2 regions of the Brevibacillus humidisoli genome follow, and region 1 is predicted to be linked to the other one. Evidence: riboswitches for the same ligand, from Rfam matches in the RefSeq annotation. Region 1 holds a riboswitch; the other holds the start of a gene.
What was found. A riboswitch is a leader RNA that binds a small molecule or an ion and turns the genes downstream of it on or off. The one in region 1 is predicted to bind S-adenosylmethionine.
Positions count from the first base shown of each region.

Region 1 (11,605 bases):
GGTCACGCAGAAATCAACGATCTAGCCTTTACCCCAGCCTCAAAAGAGATAGAGGGAGAAGAAGTGATCGGGTTTCACGTCTGGGTGGGCGGCGGCCTCTCGGCAAAGCCGTATCTGGCCCAACAGCTTGATCTGTTCGTTCGTCCCGAAGAAGTGGTCAAGGTAGCCTCCGGCGTAACCACGATATTCCGCGATTATGGATACCGGGAAAAGCGCCACCACGCCCGACTCAAGTTCCTGGTGGCAGACTGGGGAGCTGAGAAGTTTCTGGAAAAGCTGATCGAACGGATCGGCCCGATGCCAAAAAAAGGAACAGATCGGACGGTAGGCTGGAATGCCGGCTACTTTACCGGAGTCCATAAACAGAAGCAGCCGGGACTAAATTACGTCGGCCTGCTGCTCCCTGTCGGCCGTATTTCGGCGGACGATCTGGATGAACTGGCTCGTCTTGCCGAACAGTACGGCAACGGCGAGCTGCGCACCTGCAACTCGCAAAATATCCTGATCCCAAACGTGCCGGACGAAAAGCTGGACGGTCTGTTGACGGAACCGCTGCTGGATAAACTGACCCCAAACCCCCGCACGTTTATCGGTCACGCCGTCTCCTGTACCGGGATCGAATACTGCAATCTGGCAATCGTAGAGACAAAGGCACGAATGCTCGCCATCGCCAACTGGCTGGACGAGAACGTAGAGCTAGATACGCCGATCCGCCTGCACATCAACGGCTGCCCCAACTCCTGCGGACAACAGCAGATTGCCGATATCGGCCTGCAAGGCGCAAAGGTCAAGACGGAACAGGGGATGATTGAGGCATTTGACATTCATGTTGGCGGCAGTCTGGGGCCCGATCCTGCCTTCAATAAACGGCTGAAAGGCCGGATTCCCGCCGAACGCGTGGCCCCGGTCATCGCTCATCTGATCGAGTACTATAAAGCCAACCGACAGCCGGATGAGAAGTTTCATCAGTTCGTCCGCCGGGTTGGCCACGAGGTGCTGCAGACCCAGCTTGATCAGATTCTGGCAACGACAGCATAGCGGGAAGCGGGAAGCGGGAAGCGAGAATAGCGAAAGGAAGGGTCACATGTTTCTCTACAAACTGGAAGTGATCACCCAATCAGCCGGTCCTTTTGTAGCGGTGGTGCTTGCTGACTCGGATGAAAAGGCCTTTTCCTACGCGGAAAGCCAGCTTAACCGACAGCATCTCATCCCGCCGACCATACAGGAAATCTCGTTGGTGGAAAAAAAACGCGTGGAGAAGGGCAAGGGATACGTCATCCAAACGACGGATCTCTGAACATCTGCGTAGAAAGTACATCGTGAGTCATGATCGCAAAAGAGAAAGACCGTCAGGGGTAAGTCCAAGTCACCCTGACGGTCTTTTGTTTTGCCCGCGTACGTCCGAAATCTTGTACTCATTTGTGAAAGTGGTCGACCGCTCACCAGTTGCCGCACGACTTGCTCGAGGTATTGTTCGCCGATGCATAACGGGCAGTAGCAGCCAGTGCCTGCTCCAGGTCAGCAATCAGATCGTCTACATCCTCCAGGCCAACCGACAGTCGCAACAGGCCATCGGTAATGCCTCGCTGTCTCCGCTCCTCTGGCGGCATGGAGGCGTGCGACATCTGTGCCGGATAAGAGAGAATACTCTCTACCGCTCCCAGACTGACTGCGACCAACGGCAGCTTCACCGCGTCGAGCAGAATCTTAACCCGCTCTCTGCTGCCCAGATCGAACGAAAGAACCGCTCCGTGCCCGGAGGCTTGGCGGGTTTGCAGGTAATGCCCCTGATGTTCGGGCAATCCGGTATAGTATACACGATCCACAAGCGGGTGAGCATCGAGCCAACGAGCGATAGCAGCGGCACTCTGTGAACTGACATCCAGCCGCGTCTTCAACGTCTTCAATCCGCGCATGACCAACCAGCAATCCTGGACTCCGAGAATGGATCCAAAACCGTTCTGGATGGCGTAAAGCTGTTTGCCCAATCGCTCATCACGTGTTGCCACCAAACCAGCCACTACGTCGCTGTGACCGCCGATAAACTTGGTCGCGCTGTGAACCACGATATCTGCCCCCAACTCCAGCGGGCGCTGGTAATACGGGGTTAAGAATGTATTGTCCACAATGGTCAGCAATCCCTTATCGCGTGCCAGACTGCACAGCAGTGCGAGATCGGTTACCTTGAGCGTCGGATTGGACGGTGTTTCCAGGTAGAGTCCCCGAGTGTTGGACTGAATCGCCGCCTGGACGGCCTCCGGGTCCGTCGTATCAACAAACGTGACCTGCACCCCGAGCCGAGAGAGTATATTGGTCAGCACACGATAGGTCCCGCCGTATACATCTTCAGCCACAACCAGGTGATCACCGGCAGAGAAAAGTAAAAACACACTGGATACCGCCGCCATCCCAGATGCAAAAGCAAAGCCGTACTTCCCCCCCTCCAGATGGGCAATCATCTCCTCCAGCGCCTGGCGTGTGGGATTGCCGGAACGGGCGTAGTCATACTCGCCCGGCTGATCGATATCAAACTGATGAAAGGTGGAAGCCTGATAGATCGGGATGCTGGAAGCCCCGGTCACTCTGTCGATGCTGCTGGTGCCATGCAGTACTCGAGTCGCAAAGTTCATCATCCCCGCCCTCCTCCTGTTTGAAGTGCTTTGTCCAGCGCCTGCTGCAGGTCAGCAATCAGATCGTCAGTATGTTCGATCCCGATCGAGAGGCGGAGCAGCCGATCGCAGACGCCCACCTTTTCTCGAACCTCGACCGGGATATCGGCATGTGTCTGGGTAGCCGGGTACGTACAGAGCGACTCCACGCCCCCCAGACTCTCCGCAAACGAGATCAACTGCAGTTCCTGCAAAAAAGCGGCAACCATCACTGGCTGTCGGATGCGGAAGGATACCATGCCGCCAAATCCGGAAGCCTGCCGGCTCTGTACTTGATGCCCTTCATGCTCGGGTAGTCCGGTATAAAACACCTCCGTCACCGCCGGATGATTTTTCAGAAAGCGGGCAACGTTATAGGCATTTTGCTGATGCCGCTCCATGCGCAGCGCCAGCGTCTTCATCCCGCGGATCAACAACCAGCAGTCCTGGGGACCAAGCACAGCCCCGATCGAGTTGTGCAAAAAGCGCATCCGCTCAGACAATTCGCCCCCTTTGGTGACAATCAATCCAGCAATCACATCATTGTGACCGCCCAAGTATTTGGTAGCGCTGTGAATCACAATGTCCGCTCCCAGTTCCAACGGCCGCTGATAGTAAGGGGATAAAAACGTATTGTCAACAATCAGCAGCAGATCAAACTCCCAAGCGATCTCAGCCATGGCGGCGAGATCGGTCACCTGCATCAGCGGGTTGGTTGGGGTCTCCACGAGAATGGCTTTGGTCTCTCGACGGATCGCCTCTCTCACCAACACCGGGTCGCGCAGATCGACATAATCAAACGACAAGCCAAAACGTGTTAGTACCTGTTCAAACAAGCGATACGTGCCGCCGTACAAATCAAGCGATACCACCAAGTGATCGCCTTGTGAAAAAATACCCATGACCGTCTGAATCGCAGCCATGCCGGAGGCGCAGGCAAATCCGTCATCCCCGCCTTCCAGTGAAGCGATCGCCTGTTCCAACACATCACGTGTGGGATTAGCTGTCCGGGTGTAATCGTACCCCGTGCTTTCCCCCAGTGCCGGATGGCGATACGCCGTCGATTGATAGACAGGATAGCTGATTGCTCCTGTCGTCTTGTCACGTCCTACCCCAATCTGCACCAGTCTGGTCTCCACTTTCATGTGTGATCTCCTCTCTGCCTATACTTTCTATCTCTCCGTCAACGCTTGATGATTTGAACAAAAGAAAAAGCCTACTTCTGAGCGAAGAAGGCTTTTCATACGTATGTACGTAAGCATTCCTTCTCATCTCTCAGAGAAAATCTCTGCAGGAATTAGCACCGTATTCTCCCAATCGAATGGGAGTCGGTTGCCGGGCGTCATAGGGCCAGTCCCTCAGCCGCTCTTGATAAGAAGATCCTATGCAATTTGTTGAACCTATCGTAGCGTACATTCCCTTGGTTGTCAATAAGAGGAATTAATCGATTTCTTCCTGCTGCAGATGACCAAACATCATCAGATACTCATCAATCGCTGCTGCAATCGCTTGGGCGATACGACTCTGATGCTTCGGATTGGTCAGCAACTGTCGGTCCTGATGATTGGTAATATACCCCATCTCGACGATCACAGTGGGACATCCAGAATGATTGAGCAGGTAGTAGCTCTTCCTGCGTACCGGTTTTGCGTGTGACTGGTACAGTTCGTTTACAGAGTGTTGGAGCAGGTGGGCCAGTACCGTACTCTGCTGGCTGTGCTGCGAAATCATCAGCGGTCCACGAACACGCGGATTTCCAGACCAGTTGACGTGCAGGCTGATCATCACTTTCGGGGTGATCTGTCGGGCGAGCTGAGCTCGCTGCGCCAGATCTTTCACGTGCCTGGAACGGATCTTCAGCCATTGATTCTCATCACTAAGCGCATAGTCACCTGTCCGATTCAAGACCACACTGCGTCCCCTTTTTGCCAGTTCATCGTACAGCCGTTTCGCCACCTGCAGATTAATCTCCTTTTCGTACAGATCCTGATAAAACGCGCCACTGTCTACTCCACCGTGCCCGGCATCGATTAGCACATCGACGGACGGCAAGGGAGCGACGGCGTACCCAATTGATGGAAACAATAAAGAGCTTACGAAATAAATCCATATGGCTGCAAGTACACGGATCAGCAACCCTTCTCACCTCGCTCATTCGATAATGCCCAGATACCGGAGGTCGACCCAATGAATCTGGCCCGTTACATCCAACCCCTCCTCTTTTTGAAAACGAATGACGGCTCGCTCCATCTGTCTATCGAAGATTCCGTGCGTTTTCCCTTCGTAGTAGCCTGCTGCACGCAGCCGGTTCTGAACCAACTGGACGAGGGCCCCTTTTGAACCTGGAACCAGTATGCGGTAAGTCAAATCTTCGTGACCCATAATGGGCCCATCAATGATCACAGTCGCTCCCAAAGGCACGTGTTCGTACAATTTCTCGATCTCCCTGTTGCGCATGCGAAAACAACCGTGGCTGGCGTAACGGCCGATCGACTCCGGACGATTGGTTCCATGAATTCCATACGTGCCCCACGACACGTTCAGCCCCAGCCATCGGGAACCAAATCCGCCGCCCCAATCCCTTGACTTGTGAATCACGCGAAAAATGCCTACCGGAGATGGTGTATCCTTGGCTCCCGGTGCAATTCGGTACGAGTATAAGATATTGTCCTCCTGATCTTTCAAGTAGATTCTGTTTTGCCATAAATTAATGTAGAGGTATACCTCGTCCGCCCCGTCATCGGCTACGACTGGAGAGCTAAAACAGAGGAGAGCTGTGCATAGCAAGATGTGGACCAGCATGTGTTTGATCATGTTTTGCGAACCCCACCCAGCGTGATAATCTCAGCCCTATTATGAGTTGCATTCGATTTTTCATGCATGAAACGTCTATATCAGGTTAGTCGGCTGGGTGGGCTGCTTCCGTTTTGGGAACTGACTCGCTGCAAGCAAGCGACTAATCAGCAGGCTTCCGCACATAATAACAGACATTACTGTTTCACTTTCAAGATCAAGGAGGATTTGCTGGTGAGACAATCGATTCTGTTGCTGATCAGCCTGCTGCTTCTGATCACACCCGCACATGCAGCTCCAGCAGATAAAACGATTCGCATCATCGTAAAAACATCGCCGCAATCGTCTTTCTTCTCGGAACTAACGGTTCGCAGCAGTAATAAAGTAGCCAAGCAAATCTTGAAGAGCAAACCGGTGAGGTGGGAAACACAACCTGAATTGCCCCGAGCATACATCCAGATCGGCAAGCAGGAGTTCACCTATGACGAGCTGTCCCGGCTATATGACCAATCCGGACGACAAAGGCTGATTTCTGCAGGCGTCAGCCGTACCCTGGACCTCTGGGTTCGTTATGTCGAGCAGGCGCACTTCGGACAACCGCTGCATTGGAAAGACGTGAAAAAAAAGTTTCGCCGCATGTCTTATGCGTTTGTTACCGATCTGGAAACGGGAAAACAGTTTGCCATACAGCGGCGGGCGGGTAGCCGCCATGCCGATGTCCAGCCGCTGACTCGGAAGGACACAGCCACACTGAAGCAAATCTACGAGGGAAAGTGGAGTTGGCGACGTCGAGCGATCCTGGTATCTATCGACGGTCAGCACTACGCAGCTTCCATGCACGGTATGCCGCACGGAGCGGGTGCAATTGCCGACAACGGGTTTCCCGGCCACTTTTGCATCCATTTTCTCGGCAGTGCCACACACCGTAGGCGGGAGCCCGATCCCGGCCATAGTCTGATGATCCTGAAAGCGAGCGGCCGGCTGTTGGAAACAGTGATGCAGTCCTCTCCAGAGCAGCTGGCTGACTACTTTCTGACCTCCCTGCATGAACACGACCGGGTTACCCTTGAGATGCTGACAAACGGTGCGAGCTTGCCGTTTTCTCCTGAGAAGATCAGCTATGCGAGACGGGTCAAGGACAAAGAGCATTCGCCAGAAGTGAATCTGTTCACGGCAGAGATTCCTCTCAAAGTCACGTTCATGGAAGATGGCCGCTTGCACAAAGAGGTCTGGAGCCTTATGTTCAGCAGAGGCTCACTGTTTGACAGATGGAAGATGGTGCAAATTCGCCGCTTGTAGAGGCGAATTCATGGATGAGGGGCATGTCTGCGGGCGGGTATTGTTGCCACGGTACGTCCTGTCCCTGGTGGGCATCCTAAAGCGGGGAAGGAGGTGTGTCTAACAGTGGCAGAGCAAAGAAACGCATTTAAGACAGGGGAACGAGTAACAAATGCTGGCGATTATGTATGCGGTACCGGAACGACAAAACGTTACGAGACTGATGAAACGTTTGCCGCTTGCCCAGTCTCTGGTCAAGAGACGACCTGGCAACCGGTTGACGACGATGAGGGCGGCTGCGGCTGCTAATCGGAGCAGAGCAGCAAGATGCTTTGCATAGCAAAAGCTCATCCCACGTGATGGGATGAGCTCTCCGTAGTCAACTGAGCTTCTGTTTTTACGCGTTCAGCTTACCTTTGGCCAGAGCCGCCAGTTCGTTAAACGCCACTTTGTCGTTAACAGCCAGATCAGCCAGCATTTTGCGGTTTACTTCCACGCCAGCTACCTTCAGCCCGTGCATCAGACGGCTGTAAGAGAGGCCGTTCACACGTGCCTGCGCATTGATCCGCGTAATCCACAGCTTGCGGAAGTCGCGCTTTTTCTGGCGACGGTCGCGGTAGGCGTAGAGCAGGGATTTCATCACCTGAGCGTTAGCCGACTTAAACAAGCGGTGTTTGGACCCGAAGTATCCTTTCGCCAGCTTCAGTACTTTCTTATGACGACGGCGTGTTACAGCGCCACCTTTTACTCTTGGCATAATCAATTCCTCCTGGTATATCAAGCATGGCGGTCCCACTGTGGGACACTTGCGGAGCACATGCTCAAATGATTGTTGTCAAAGAAGAAATGGTTTACAGATACGTGATCAACTGGGCAATCCGCTGTTGATCGCCTTTCGACACGTAGCCGCCTTTGCGCAGATGGCGCTTCGCTTTGGTCGATTTATTGGCGAACAGATGGCTGGTGTACGCAGAATCGCGCTTCAGTCTGCCGGTTCCCGTCTTTTTAAAACGTTTGGCTGCCCCGCGATGGGTTTTCATTTTTGGCATGAGTAGATCCTCCAATCTATTTGTTGTCCGACTTCGGAGCCAAAATCATGATCATGCTGCGACCATCGATTTTCGGTCTGCGTTCAACGACGGCGATGTCTTCGCATAACGTTGCCAGGCGATCCAGTACTTGCTGCCCAATCTCGGCGTGCGTAATCTCACGGCCGCGGAAGCGGATGCTGCACTTCACCTTGTCTTCGTCCTGCAAAAACTTCCGCACATTGCGAAGTTTGGTTTGGAAATCGTGTTCTTCGATGTTGGATGAGAAGCGAACTTCTTTTAACTCGATGATCTTCTGGTTGCGTCGCGCTTCTTTCTCCTTCTTGGCCTGCTCGTACTTGTACTTGCCGTAGTCCATGATCCGACATACGGGAGGCTTCGCGGTCGGGGCCACGTTGACGAGATCCAGGTTGGCGTCTTGCGCAATGCGCAGTGCTTCCCTGATCGGCACAACACCCATTTGGTTGCCGTCTGGCCCAATCAGGCGGACTTCACGAGCTCGAATCGCCTCATTCACTAACATCTGGTCCTTGCTAATAATGTGCCACCTCCGTTATGTTTCGAGAGCAAATACGGAAATAAAGAAAAGTGCGGGCGCTAAACGCCCACACTGATCTCACCTAGCAATAGGAGTCAAGCTTTGACATCAGGAGACCCGTCAACTGTCCAAGTGGACGTCGATGCAGGTGAGAAGCTGGGCGCTTCTGCTTCGTTCTCGAACATATGATACCTATACAATCTTACATGTCATTCAATCGCTTGTCAAGGGTTATCGTTTTTCTTCGATTTCTTCACGAATCGCCGCGACAAACTCATCCACCGATTGGGCGCCCAGGTCGCCTACTCCCCGCTTGCGGACAGACAGGGTTTGATCGGCCACTTCCTTTTCACCAATGACCAGCATGTACGGGATTTTCGCCACCTGTGCTTCGCGTATCTTGTAGCCGATCTTCTCGTTGCGGATATCCAGTTCAACCCGGATACCAGCATGGAGCATCTTGTTGTATACGTCCTCGGCAAATGGAGCGTGTACTTCGTTGATCGTCATCAGACGGGCCTGCACCGGTGCCAGCCAGGTAGGGAAAGCCCCTCCGTAGTGTTCGACCAGGATCCCGATAAACCGCTCCATGGAGCCGTACATGGCACGGTGCAGCACGACCGGGCGATGCTTTTCGTTGTCCTGCCCGATATAGGTGAGGTCAAACTTCTCCGGGAACTGGAAGTCCAACTGGATCGTTCCGCACTGATGACGCCGCTTCAGCGCATCGGTAATCTGGAAGTCGATCTTCGGCCCGTAAAACGCGCCGTCCCCTTCATTGATTTCGTACTCAATGCCTAGTTCGTCCAGCACGTTTTTCAGCGAGCTTTCTGCGATTTCCCACAGTTCATCCGAGCCCATCGAATCTTCCGGACGGGTGGACAGCTCCACAGAGTAAGGGAAGCCGAACACTTTGTAAATGCTGTCGATCAGATTGATCATCCGCTTGATCTCGTCTTCGATCTGGTCTGGGCGGACGAAGACGTGGGCATCATCTTGACAGAACGTCCGTACCCGCAGCATGCCATTCAAGGCGCCGGAAAACTCGTGACGATGCACCTGACCGAACTCTGAATAACGGATCGGCAGATCACGGTAGGAGTGGATTTTATTCTTGTAGATCAGCATGTGTCCGGGGCAGTTCATGGGTTTCAGCGCAAACTTGGTATCGTCCACCTCGGAAAAGTACATGTTTTCATGATAGTGATCCCAGTGACCTGACTGTTCCCATAAGCGCTGATTCATCATAAACGGCGTGCGCACCTCGGTGTAGTGGGCCAGTTCCTGCAAACGGCGGGAGAACTGCTCCAGTTCGTTGCGAACGGTGAAGCCCTTGGGCAGGAAGAACGGCATGCCAGGCGCTTCTTCGGAAAACATGAACAGTTCCAGCTCTTTGCCCAGTTTACGGTGGTCCCGCTTCTTGGCCTCTTCGATAAAGTGCAGGTACTCGTCCAGGTCCGATTTTTTGGGCCATGCGGTGCCATACACCCGCTGCAGCATCTGGTTATCGGAGTCACCACGCCAGTACGCGCCAGCCACACTCATCAGCTTGAACGCTTTGATCAGGCCGGTGGATGGCAGGTGAGGCCCCCGGCAAAGATCGAAGAATTCGCCCTGTTCGTAAATGGTAATCTCCGCATCTTCCGGCAGATCGCGGATCAGTTCCAGCTTTAGATGATCGCCCAGCTCCTCATAAATCTGGAGAGCTTCCTCGCGGCCCACCACTTTACGGCGAATCTGCAGGTTTTCCTTGACGATCTTCTCCATCTCCGCTTCAATCTTGCCAAGATCGTCAGGAGTCAAGCTGGCCGGGATATCCATATCGTAATAAAAGCCATTTTCAATCACCGGACCAATCCCCAGCTTTACCTCCTTGCCATACAGCCGCTTGACAGCCTGAGCCAGCAAGTGTGCCGCGCTGTGTCGGTACACTTCGAGCCCTTCCGGTGAATCAAGCGTCACTACTTCCACCTGTGCATCCTCTGTAATCGGTGTGTATAGGTCGACTACTTTACCATTCAGTTTGCCTGCGATCGCCTTCTTCTTCAGCCCTGGGCTGATGGAAGCCGCCACATCCTCGATGGTAACCCCGGCATCGTATTCGCGTACAGCACCATCCGGCAGCGTTACATTTACTTTTGCCACGTCTGGATTCCTCCTTTGGGAAAATAAAAAAGCGCACATCCCCGGAAAGGGACGAGCGCATCGTTCTCGTGGTACCACCCTCATTCGGACAAACCTCTGGCGACAGTGAGGCAGAAGTTTATCCCTCGTTACGGATAACGGGCAAAATGCCCGGCGAGCCGTTACTGCGTGCCCTGCACGGTTCCCAGCCGCTGCTCGAAGGGGGTAGATCGTTTCTCGCTCGTGGCAGGCTTCCAGCCAATGGCCTGCCTCTCTAGGACGGCGAAAGAAACGTCCATATCCTTCTCATCGCATGTATGTCTCTGACCGATAGGCCAACTCATTTCTTTATGTATTATAGTGAGTCGGCTTGCGAAAGTCAAGGTTGGTTCGATTCCGACTGAGGCAATAGGCACAGGCCCCACAGTAGGAGAGCCGCTCGCCAAAAATGCTGCGCAGGGTTTCCGCCAGTGCCGGTTTTTCCTCCGATCGGTGCAGTACAATCTTGAGAGGTGCCAAGGTCACCAAGGCACTAACCAAGTAATCCTCATCGCGAAACTCCTGCTCCGAGTGGCTGATCATCGCATCCAACTGATCGAGTCGGATCACCTGCCCTTTCTCGTCAAACAGGCCGTATGGCTTCCCGTTGCGGGGCACGACATGAACGATTCTGTACCGAGCTTCCTGCAGGGAGATGAAGTAACGAAGCAGTTCGACGAATTCACGATACTCTTTTTCCCGCAAATACTCTTCGATGCCCCACTCCACGGCCTCAGCCAGTTCGTCCCAGTACTCCTTGAGCCGAAACCGAACAAACCCTTCCAGCACCAATTCATGGTTGTCCTGCAGGTAGGCATGAATCTTGCGGTAGATCCTGGCTTTACGTGCCGTAGCGGCATCACGGGTTTGTCCCGCCTCTGCATCAAGCAGCACGTGCTGGATATGGGGCAGCACCGCTTCCCATTCCTGGGCCAGTTCAGGACCGTACTCTTTGGCCAATACGCCTTGAATCACATCCGGTTCCATCACCCGGACAATCCACTCGACCGCAACCAGTGCGATAAAAGAGCGAACCACATCCCGTGTCTCCAGCGTGTATTCTTCAGACGACCAACTGACAAAGCGAAATACATGATATGTGCCACGCATCTCTTCTTTGTACTCAATCGTCACGG
Region 1 covers NZ_CP087263.1:2,867,480-2,879,084, forward strand. Annotated here, with positions in the region: gene LOK74_RS14140 (nitrite/sulfite reductase) at 1-1,038, shown strand, start outside; gene LOK74_RS14145 (DUF3906 family protein) at 1,085-1,297, shown strand; gene LOK74_RS14150 (trans-sulfuration enzyme family protein) at 1,440-2,630, opposite strand; gene LOK74_RS14155 (PLP-dependent transferase) at 2,630-3,793, opposite strand; SAM riboswitch class I at 3,914-4,026, opposite strand; gene LOK74_RS14160 (N-acetylmuramoyl-L-alanine amidase family protein) at 4,089-4,784, opposite strand; gene LOK74_RS14165 (L,D-transpeptidase family protein) at 4,800-5,462, opposite strand; gene LOK74_RS14170 (hypothetical protein) at 5,676-6,740, shown strand; gene LOK74_RS14175 (hypothetical protein) at 6,846-7,028, shown strand; gene rplT (50S ribosomal protein L20) at 7,117-7,476, opposite strand; gene rpmI (50S ribosomal protein L35) at 7,571-7,768, opposite strand; gene infC (translation initiation factor IF-3) at 7,785-8,291, opposite strand; gene thrS (threonine--tRNA ligase) at 8,538-10,451, opposite strand; gene ytxC (putative sporulation protein YtxC) at 10,779-11,605, opposite strand, start outside.

Region 2 (11,605 bases), 1.9 Mb from region 1:
CTTCATTGTCTAGAATTTCTGCGCTATAGGAGACATCCAAGCCAGTATCCCTTTTCCCTGCTAAAGCATCCTCCAATAATTCTGTTTCAGAATTCATATCTGCTTCAAATACAACCTCTGCTTCCAAAGAATTTGCACTCACCACACTAATAAGCATCATGCACAAAAGTACGGTTAAAAGGCTAAGCAAGGACTTACTCAACCTAACTTTCTCCTTTTAAGTATTTATTTACTATATAATGTCACAATTTGGATTTTTAGTGTATAGGTCTTTAGGTCCATTTCCTTATTTGTGGAGGATGTTACGAAAAAGTAGAGGGGACCGTTGATGACAGAACAACAAACAGGACGAACTACTCATTTCCGTCGCAATCCGTCCTGTTTACCGTTAAGTCAGTTTGTTACTCTTCCGATTCCCGGTTACGCTCCCAGGGTAATGATAATAGGCGTTCCTGCCGAATCAAGTGGCAAACGCCAACTTGGGCAGTTGATACCACTCACCCGACATCCACTCGCTCGCTTTCCAGCGCAGAATATCGGCTCGAACCAGCGGGATGATCTCCTGGAAAAAGGCGACACGCTCCGTCTCGCTCATCGGTTGAAAGCGCTCTGCTGCTTGCAGGTCCGCCTCCAGTTCGCTCATCTTGCTAATGCCCAAGATGGACGTCGTCACCGGAAGGCTCCAAGTATAACGCAGCGCCTGCTCATACCAAGGGGCGAGCTTGCCGAGCGCCATCACCTTCATGCCGATCACGGCTACGCCCTTCTCTACCGCCAGCGGCACGAAATCGTGCGCGAAGCTATAGATGAAGTGATCCAACGCTGACAGGGCGACCAAGGCACTGTCAAATGGGAAGCGACGGATCGCTTCCGCCAGCAGACGCGGGTCGGTATGACCGCTGATGCTCAGTTTCCTCACCAGTCCCTGTTCTCTAGCCTCCAGCAGCGCTTCCAGAACACCCCCCTTGGCGAAAATGGCTTCCAAGTCATGCGGTTGCATCACATTGTGGATGCGCCATTCGTTGACGTAATCGGTTCTCAGCCGCTTGAGGCTGGCTTCCAGATCGCGCCAGGCCAGGTCGCGTGTCCGCCCGCCCGTCTTGGTGGCGATCCAGACCGTATCTCGCAGTCCTTCCAGACCAAGACCGACCCTTGTCTCCGACTGGCCGTCGCTGTAGCTGGGAGCGGTATCGAAGTAGTTTACACCTCTCTCTACTGCCTTGCGGATAATCTCAACCGCTTGTTCTTCCGTACAGTCGTGTTCGTCTACGATCCGCTGGGCACCAAATCCGAGCAGCGACACCTGGTGCGGATCTCGGCCGAATGCTCTTGTCTGCAACCGTTGTTCATCCTTTCTGCTGGTGTGTCGATGTTATCAGTGATTGTACCCCAAATGAAGGCAAATGAAAAATATCGCGCCTTATTTCCTTCCAAACAGGACGGTCAGGTCAACCGTTATCTCTTTTGGTTCCATCTTAAGTGCTCTCTGCAAACGCCCCTGCTCCATTCCCCACGATAACGGCGTCATATGGAGCAGAGGCTCAAGCAGGGTCTGATCCAGGGGGAAACGATACTGGACCTGTTCGACGTCCACGAGCGTAAATTTTGCTTTAAAATGTTCCAATGTATCATCGTTGGAATACACCTGTCGATGCGTGCCTGCATATAGCATCTCCCTTAATTCTTGCAGATGATACCTGGCAGGAATCACTTTGATCAGCATGCCATCATCCGCAACCAGCCTCTGAAACTCTGCATAATGAGCGGGCGACAAGATATTGAGAACGAAGCGGAATTGATAATCGGCAAACGGGCAGTTGGCAATGTCGGCGACACACCACATCGCGTCTGGATATTCCCTCGCCGCGCTCTGTATCGCTTCTTTGGAAATATCCATGCCTACCGCCAACAGTGGATTGGTGGTGTTTTGCATTACGGTTCTCTGAATCGCGGCCAGATGTGATCCTTCTCCACAACCGGCATCCAACACCCGAATCCGTTCGCTTTGGTCTTGGAAGCGATGGGACATTTTGTCGCTGATCACAGCATGCAATGGTGCAAAGAAGCCGCTCCTGCACATGATTCTCCTGGATGCAAACATGCGCTTGTCATATTTCGTTTTCGAGGGGCGAGACAGTAGATTGACATATCCCCTCTTGGATAGATCAAAACAGTGATCGTTGATGCATAACAAACTTTTCAGATCAGCCATACGCATAGGACCGAAACAGATGGGGCAGCGAAACATCCCTTCCTCTTGTTTCATCAGTCCGGCGCTGCTGATTTTTCCGCTATGTTTAGACATAAAAAAATGCACCCCATTCATTCGTAATCGGTTGAATGAAAAAAGGCACAGTCAAATAAACCCGCTCCGTTTACCTAAAAAAACGGAAGGGATTACGTGATCTGTACCTCACATTACCGAAAACGGATGAATTGGATGATCATAAAACAGCTCTCTCCCATAGCTCTATACTGTCCTGCGACATTCTCATTATAGCATGGACGTGTTGACTCGTGCTGAGGCGGACATGCACAGGAGAAAAAAGATTGGTAGTTGGACGTGACCAACCATCCTGGATAACAAAAAAACGAGTGTGATCCCCCAAGGGGGTATCGCACTCGTTTTTTGTGCTGTTTCCTTGTGTTCGTTACTTGTGATCCGTCATCCCTTAGCTGCAGTACTGATCATAGGCCGATGTAAGCAGGCGGGAAATCGTCACCAGATCGTTGTTCTCGATCTGGTGCCGCTCGATCATCGTGACCAGTTTGCCGTCTTTGAGCAGAGCGAACGAAGGAGAAGACGGAGGGTAGCCCTCAAAGTATTCCCGTGCTTTTGCCGTCGCTTCCTTGTCCTGACCGGCGAAAACGGTATACAAATGATCCGGTTTTTTCTCATTGCGCATCGAATGAGCCACTGCGGGACGCGCTAATCCGGCAGCACAGCCGCAGACCGAGTTCACGACGACCAGCGCCGTCCCTTTGGCATTGGCAAACGCTTCTTCTACTTCTTCCGGAGTACGCAGTTCCTGAAAACCGACGCGAGTCAGCTCGTCGCGCATCGGTTGAATCACCTGACTCATATACGCTTCATAGGACATCATCAGAAATTACCCCCTCTTGTGAGTAGCTACTTCTTATTATACCCGTTATCTACGGGATAGAGAATGGCTGGGTATGCTCAACAGAGAACAGTCTCAACCACGGCTGCCCTCTTCTGCTTTATACTTCCATCAAGATCGTCAGGATCATCGGGTTGCGGCCCGTCTTTTCAAACACATATGGTTTCAGCACCTGATTAATCTGAGACTTCAACTCGGACCACTCTTTCACCTTCTTGTTGAGCAGTTCGGCCAGTCTCTGCTTGACCAGTACGGTCGCCTCCTGGATCAGTGCTTCCGATCCGCGGACGTAGACGAATCCGCGGCTGACGATGTCAGGACCGGTCAGGATCTTGAAGTTTTTCATGTCGATACTGACCACGACTACCATCAATCCGTCTTCCGCCAGATGCTTTCTATCGCGCAGCACGATATTGCCAACATCGCCAATACCGCTGCCGTCGATCAAGACAACCCCAGCCGGCACTTTGCCCCGTGTCGCCTGCTCACGTGTACAGGAGAGCACATCGCCGTTATCCATCACGAAGATATTCTCGGGATCGATCCCCACCTGCTGGGCCAGTTTGGAGTGGGTTACCAGCATCCGGTACTCGCCGTGGATCGGAACAAAGTAGCGTGGGCGAATAAAGTTGAGCATCATCTTCAACTCTTCGCTGCTGCCGTGACCGGAAGCGTGGATGTCAAACACGGTACCGTGGACCACATTGGCTCCCGCCCGGAACAGCTTGTCAATCGTCCGGCTGACGTTGATCGTGTTGCCGGGAATCGGTGAGGCGGAGATAATCACGGTGTCTTCCGGATAGATCTGCACGGTGCGGTGCGCGCCAGAAGCGATGCGGGTCAGTGCAGCCATCGGTTCCCCCTGGCTGCCCGTACAGATAATCAAGATCTGGTTGTCCGGGTACTGGTCGATCGTCTTGATGTCGATCAACATTCCTTCCGGCACCTGGATATAGCCCAGTTCCTGGCCGATCAGGAACACCTTTTCCATACTGCGGCCAATCACCGCAATCTTGCGGTCCACGCTCATCGCGGCTTCTACTACCTGCTGCAACCGATGCACATTGGAGGCAAATGTGGCGAGGATGATCCGCCCTCTCGCCTTGGCGATCACTTCCTGTATGCCCTCGCCTACAGCCCGCTCCGACATCGTAAAGCCCGGCCGTTCGCTATTGGTGCTGTCTGACAACAAGGCCAGCACATCGCCGTTGCCGATCTTGGCCATTTTGGCAAAATCGGTCGAAGGGCCAACCGGCGTCATATCCAGCTTGAAGTCACCGGTGTGCACCACCGTACCTTCCGGTGTCTCTACCGCGATCCCAAACGAGTCGGGGATACTGTGATTGGTCCGGAAGAACGAGACGGACAGATGACGGAAGGGCACGACTGTCTCATCCGTGACGGTAACCAGCTCGACGTCGCTGAGCATCCGATGCTCCTCCAGCTTCGACTTGACCAGTCCCAGCGTCAGTCGGCCGCCATAGACCGGCATGTTGATCTGCTTCAACACATAAGGAATAGCCCCGATGTGGTCCTCATGTCCGTGAGTGAGAAACAATCCCTTGATTTTATCTTGATTGTCCACCAGGTAGGAAACGTCGGGGATCACCAGATCGACACCGAACATCTCATTTTCCGGAAACTTGACGCCGCAGTCGATCACCACGATCTCATCCAGATATTCGATGCAGTACATGTTTTTGCCAATCTCCCCGAGTCCACCCAGCGCAAATATTTTTACTTCACTCAATCGTACTCCTCCTACTTGGTTCGTCTAGGTTCGTTCAGCTTCTTTTCTCTTTCACAAAAAATATCAGCCGTCCACCTGTCTTATCTTTATTGTATTATAGCTGGTCACTCCTGTCTTGCCAAACTTGCCGAACCGGTTGGGAAAAAGGGATTCATTGCGCTCAGGAACAGAGAGGGAAGTCATCAAGACCGACTGGGGGAGAGAGAAAGGATAACGCTAAAAATTAAGAACAACGCGCTGTTAGAAAACGAATGACCGCAGTCGAACATCATCCGCGTCTGTTTTCACGATCGGACGAGTCACTTGTTAATCAGAAATCCGATGAATGCGAACATACTCAGGATAACCAAAAAGCCGCAGTTCCCCCCATCCTGACCAAGGGAAAACGGCGGCGTTATTCATCAAATGACGACTATTCTTCGACGAGTTGTTTAATATCCAACTTCAATTCTTCGAGATCCAAGTCAGAGGCCATTCCGTGCAGTTTTCGCAGATTGCTCTCACCGTCGATCAAAAACGTATACATGGAATGATCGTAGAGACCCTGCTTGTTCTTCTGAATGTAGACGCCGAACATGTCCGCCACCTGCTTGATCTCTTGCTGACCGCCGCGAACGAAGTACCAGCCGCTGGTATCGGCCCCAAACGCTTCCGCGTACTTTTGCAATGCCTCTGGCGTGTCTCGCTCGTGATCAAAGGCAACGGTCACAAACACCACCTCTTTCCCGAACAACCCTTCTTTCTGCAAGTCGTCTTGCAGTTGGGCCATCAAGTGGGTAGTAGCCGGGCAAACATCTGGGCAGTTGGTGAAGATAAAGGAGACCAGCCGCACTTTTCCCGCGGTATCGTCGAAGTTGAACGTATCGCCGTTCATGTTTTGCAAGGTGAAGTTGTCCATCTGCTTTAACACCGGGATAGGTTCTATGGACCAGACCAGCTTGTACATCAATACACCTGCCAGTGCAATTACCATCACAGCGGCAAACAGGAGCATTTTGTATTTTTGCCAAAAACTTGGGGCGTGCTGCTGCCCATCGTTGATTCCACTCATTTGTTTACCCCCTCATACTTCTCTACATGTTGATTGTATCGTGAGCCAGCCGATTGTTCTGTGTCAAGGTTGTGACGGTTTCGAGCTGATCAAACATCATTCCTTACAACAGGCGGGCAAAAACAGCAATCGAAAAGAAATCACAATGTCTCAGTCACGCTATAATGTAGGAAGTCCTACACATGCGTACATAACGATATTATCATGTCGAGGTGATTTCACATGGCAACCAGAGCAGAAAAAATTTTCGTCAACCTGCCAGTCAAAGACCTGAATCGAACGATGGACTTCTTCAGCAAGGTAGGGTTCGAATTCAACCCCCACTTCACCGATGAAAAGGCAGCATGCATGGTCATCAGTGATCATATCTTTGCCATGCTGCTGGTTGAGGAGTTTTTTCAAACGTTCACCAAAAAAGAGATTTGCGATGCAACCAAAAGCACAGAAGTGTTGGTAGCCTTGTCTGCTGAAAGCAAGGAACAGGTGGACGAGATCGTGAACAAGGCCCTGGCGGCTGGCGCAACGCCTTCGAAAGATCCGGTCGACCATGGATTTATGTATGAATGGGGCTTTCAGGATATCGACGGTCACCTGTGGGAATTGATCTATATGGATGAAAGTGCAGTAAGTCAAGAGCAGCAGTAAGCGTGATAGAAAGAGTATGGTTGCGCCAAATAGAGAAAAACCACCTATGCCAAGGTGGTTTTTCTTATCGCCCTCTACTTCTCGACTTCGCCGTTCCAGGCAAGCATCCCGCCCGCCATGTTCTCCGCCTGATAACCGAACTGCTGCACGTACGCCGTCGCATTCCAACTGCGGGCGCCGCTGCGGCAAACCATCACAATCGGTGTTTCCTTGTCTAGCTCCTCTAGGCGCACGGGCAGTGTCGCCAGTGGTATCAATGTCGCTTGCGGGATATGTCCTTCCTCCCACTCATGCGGTTCGCGCACATCGATGATTTGCAGCTTGTCGCCCCGGTTGATTCTTTCCTGCAGTTCTTCCGGAGTGATCTCTTTTACCTCAGCATCCATCGTAATCCTCCTTCGGGGGGTCTTGCTTTTCTCATCATAGCATAAGCTGCCCCCGGGGTGAAAATGCTTAGAGTCTTTCCAAGTCAGGTTGTTTTCTATCAAAAAGTTTTTTACCCTTTTCTGTCACAAAAAAGGGCAGCCTGGATCAAATAAATAGTCCAAGCGCTTGGGCATCACCGAACTATATAGAGATAAGGCGGGGCTCAAATGTTTTTTCCTTCAGACGATTCTGCTGATCAGGCCGCGAGGAAAAAAGCGAATCGAACGATCAAGACGTTCAGGAAAAGCATGATTCATTTCATGATCAGCGTGTTCCTCATCATCTTATGCGTGATCAGCGTCGGCATGGGAGCATGGAGCCAAAGGGAAGAGGCAACAACTAGCCCGATCTTCTACCAGGACAAAGCACTGGTCCTGATCTACCATCAGATCGTATCAGATGAGAGCCCGGCCAAAGGGAACCCCAGCACCGTTACCGTTGGGCTGTTCCGGGAACATCTCCACTTGTTGAAAAAAGAAGGGTTTCAAATCGATGCCAGCTCTGACCCAGCCTTTGTTTCTAGAGGGCAAACAGCGTACGGAAACGATGGACGAGTATCGTGCCCGCATTAAAAGCGATCTCGATTTTATGAACAAACGACTGGAACAAGAACTGGGACCGCAGCCCAAACTGCTGGCTTTTCCTTTCGGTGCCTACAACGATCAAGTGATCAGCATCGGACGAGAACTGGGAATCGAATTGTTTTTTACGACCAAGGAGGGGATCAACACGCCGGGAAACGGGGAAGTGTACCGGATCAATGCAGGAGAGTCGGAAATGTCTGGCTCCAGGTTGCTCGCCAAGCTGAAAGCACAAGTGAAACGTTGACGACGGGCTAACGATGCATCATAGCTCGTCCCATAATCTACTGGGTTCCTCATTTCTGATTGACAGCATGGCAACACTCCCCTATAATGTGAAAATACAAAAGAAAAAAAGTTTTCATCCAGAGCGGCGGAGGGACTGGCCCTATGAAGCCCAGCAACCGGCATGGCGACATGCAAGGTGCTAATTCCTGCAGAATCAGTGGATTCTGAGAGATGAACGTGCGACCGGACTCGTGTGCGAGAGCCTTCTTCTACTCAGAAGAAGGCTTTTTTGATGCAACCAATCAGAAGGAGTGATCGATGATGTCAGATCAAAACTGGAACCTGGAAACATTGGCCCTGCATGGGGGACAACAGCCTGACCCGGCTACCGGCTCGCGAGCCGTACCGATCTACCAAACCAGCTCTTATGTTTTCCGTGATACGGAGCATGCGGCCAACTTGTTTGCACTCAAGGAGTTTGGCAACATCTACAGCCGCATCATGAACCCGACGCAGGACGTGTTTGAACAGCGTGTCGCGCTGCTGGAGGGCGGTGTTGGTGCACTGGCCACTTCCTCTGGGCAAGCGGCGATTACCTTTTCCATCCTCAACATCGCCCACGCCGGTGACGAAATCGTCTCTTCCAGCAGCTTGTACGGCGGGACCTACAACCTGTTTGCCCATACCCTGCCCAAGTTTGGCATCAAAGTTCATTTCGCTGACCAAGCCAATCCCGACAACTTCAGGGAGAAGATCAACGAGAAAACAAAAGCGATATTCTGCGAAACGATCGGCAATCCCCGTATCGATGTAGCCGACCTGACCGCTATTGCTGAGATAGCCCATGCACACGGGATTCCTCTGATCGTTGACAACACCTTTGCTTCCCCTGCACTTTGCCGGCCCTTTGAATACGGCGCCGACATCATCGTCCACTCCACAACCAAGTTCATCGGCGGCCACGGCACATCTATCGGCGGAATTATTGTCGACTCCGGCAAGTTCGACTGGAACAACGGCAAGTTTCCAGGGCTGACCACACCCGATCCGACGTATCACGGTGTTGTCTACACGGAAGCAGTCGGCAATCTCGCCTACATCATCAAAGCACGCGTGCAATTGATGCGCGACATCGGGGCCGCTCCGTCTCCGTTCAACTCGTTTTTGTTCCTGCAGGGCTTGGAGACGCTCCATCTGCGTATGGAACGACACAGCCAAAACGCGCTGGCTGCTGCCAAGTTCCTCCATGCCCATCCTCTGGTGGAATGGGTGAATTACCCCGGCCTGGAAGGTGATGCGCAATACGAACGGGCCCAGAAATACTTGCCAAAAGGGCAGGGCGCGATTCTTACCTTTGGGATCAAAGGGGGAGTGAAAGAAGGGCAAAAACTGATTGAATCGGTCAAACTCTTCTCCCATTTGGCCAATGTCGGTGACAGCAAGTCGCTGATCATTCATCCGGCCAGCACGACACACCAGCAGTTAACGGATGAAGAGCAGCGGAAAGCAGGCGTCACCCCTGAGATGGTTCGTCTCTCCGTGGGAACGGAATCGATCGACGATATTTTGGCGGATCTGGATCAGGCACTGCAGGCCGCTATCCAGTAAACCGGCTAGACCTGCCAGCATAGGCGACGGACCAAACATACCAACTACCAACATATACTACGAAAACACCGACCAAAAAGCCCCTGTTACCGGCAGTGTTCCGGCGTGACAGGGGCTTTGGGTTTCGCTGTGTATCTATTGGTGCTGCATCCGTTCGTGCTGTATCCGTTCATGTATCCGTAGGCTCTGTATTTGTTGGTGCTGCAGTCATTCATGATGTATCTGTAGTGCTGCATGTGGCCAAAGGAAGGGCTATTCCCTCACTCCTCTATTTCTCCCCCTGTTGCCTACACGCAGCACAAACCAGCGGACAAACACAGGCAGTATCGTCACGATGAAAAGAACGCGAAACAGTTGAAAGGCCGTCACAAGAAGCGGATCAGCGTCTGTGGCGATTGCTGTCAGGCTCATCTCTGCAAGACCGCCAGGTGCTGTCGCCAAGATACTGGTGATCAGATCGATCCCAGCGGTGTAAGAAAGGATGGCCGCCAGCGAGAAGCTCATCAACAGCAGGAGCAGCGAGAACAGCAAAGCCCAGATACAGAGTTTGCGGTAGTGAATCACTTCCTCTCGCTTAAACTCCACCCCGATGCTCATCCCGATCAACAATTGGGCACTGCTCACCAGAATTCCCGCCAATGCGTGTCTCTCCCCGACCAACGTACTGAACAGGGAAATGGCCATAGTAAGAAAGAAAGGGCCTAGCAAAAACGGGGCAGGTACGGACAGGCGTGCGGCTAGTGCTGCTGCTGCCACGCCAATAAGCAGAAGAATAACGGTTTGGACCCCTCCCAGTGTCTGATTGACCGGTGCTGCTGGCGGCAGGACACCGTGATGGGAGAGCAGCATCACCAGAAAAGGAGTCAAGACGACGATGATCATGACACGAATGGAGTGAAACATCGAAATGATCTGTAGATTGCCTCCCTGACTCTGCCCTAGAGAGACCATCTCCGACAGGCCGCCCGGAATATTGCTAAATACCGCTGTTGTCAGATCTACTTTGTGTACCTTATAGAGCACCCATGCACTTAACAGGCCAAATGCCAGCGTAATCACGGTTGCCAGAACCATCTCTCCGATATGCTCTGCCATCGTCTGCCAGATACTCGGCGTGATCCTCAGACCCAAGGTGACCCCGACGATAATTAGACCCATCCTGCGGAACCAGGCGGGCACCCAGAGACGATCAAACCCAAGAATGACGCAGACGACCAGTGAAATCAGCGGCCCAAGCAGCCAAGGCAGGGGGGAATGAAGTGTCCAGAACAGGGTTCCTCCCGCCATCGCCACCAAACATGTGATGATGAACCGCACTCCGCGTGGAGACTGATTGAACCGTACGTAGAGATGTTGGAGTGACATATCATTACCTCAACTGTCGTTTTGATTAGTGATTTCCTCGTTTGGATAAACATTTGTGACAGATGTTCTCTACATTTGAAACAGTTCGATTTTATCAAATCTGCCGCATGTTTTCTACGCAGACACCAGATTTCTCCAATAGCAGTCTCTGAGAAAAAAAAGAGAAACCAGACACAGCCGGTTTCTCATCAGAAATGCTTTCCCTATCTATCGCCTCGTTCTCCCCCAGTGACGCTTTCTGTTTGAGAGAAAGGCTTCCCTTCCCTCTCCTGGCGGCTCTCTCAAGACGGGCTCTCTGTCTTCGACAACCTCTTCCATTCCTTCAGTTCCAAACGGCGAACCTTCTCCACAACATGAGGGTCATGGTTGGCCATTTGCCAGGCTTCTTCATACGTGTCGGCGATGTAGATGACCAACCCGCCCGATCCATCTGCAAAGGGACCCCTGCCAAAAACTTTTCCCTGCTGATCGAGCTTATCCAGGTAAGCGATGTGGCGCGGGAGCACCTCTTTGTTTTTTTCCGGATCCAGCATATGCAAAATGGCCGCATAATACGCCATGCTCACTTCCTCCTACAGAACGTGATCAGTTTCGGTTCCAGATGACCAACTTCAATTCCGTCATTTCTTCCACCGCATACTTGAGTCCCTCTCGACCGACTCCGCTCTCCTTCACCCCGCCGTATGGCATATGGTCCACGCGGAATGTAGGGATGTCGTTGATCAACACACCCCCGACGTGCAGTTGTTCCGCTGCTGTCAACGCCAGGTGAACGTTTTCGGTATAGATCCCTGCTTGCAGCCCAAAGCGTGAGTCGTTTACGAGGTCA
Region 2 covers NZ_CP087263.1:4,803,238-4,814,842, reverse strand. Annotated here, with positions in the region: gene LOK74_RS23485 (hypothetical protein) at 1-202, opposite strand, end outside; gene LOK74_RS23480 (aldo/keto reductase) at 461-1,339, opposite strand; gene LOK74_RS23475 (putative RNA methyltransferase) at 1,421-2,305, opposite strand; gene LOK74_RS23470 (BrxA/BrxB family bacilliredoxin) at 2,673-3,104, opposite strand; gene rnjA (ribonuclease J1) at 3,223-4,872, opposite strand; gene LOK74_RS23460 (SCO family protein) at 5,285-5,923, opposite strand; gene LOK74_RS23455 (VOC family protein) at 6,146-6,568, shown strand; gene LOK74_RS23450 (rhodanese-like domain-containing protein) at 6,643-6,954, opposite strand; gene LOK74_RS23445 (hypothetical protein) at 7,162-7,566, shown strand; gene LOK74_RS23440 (polysaccharide deacetylase family protein) at 7,541-7,822, shown strand; SAM riboswitch class I at 7,934-8,041, shown strand; gene LOK74_RS23435 (homocysteine synthase) at 8,125-9,411, shown strand; gene LOK74_RS23430 (AbrB family transcriptional regulator) at 9,664-10,776, opposite strand; gene LOK74_RS23425 (YciI family protein) at 11,058-11,336, opposite strand; gene LOK74_RS23420 (aldehyde dehydrogenase family protein) at 11,362-11,605, opposite strand, start outside.
Region 2: it holds a riboswitch for S-adenosylmethionine, as region 1 does, so the genes downstream of both, LOK74_RS23435 (homocysteine synthase) here and LOK74_RS14155 (PLP-dependent transferase) in region 1, are expected to answer to the same signal.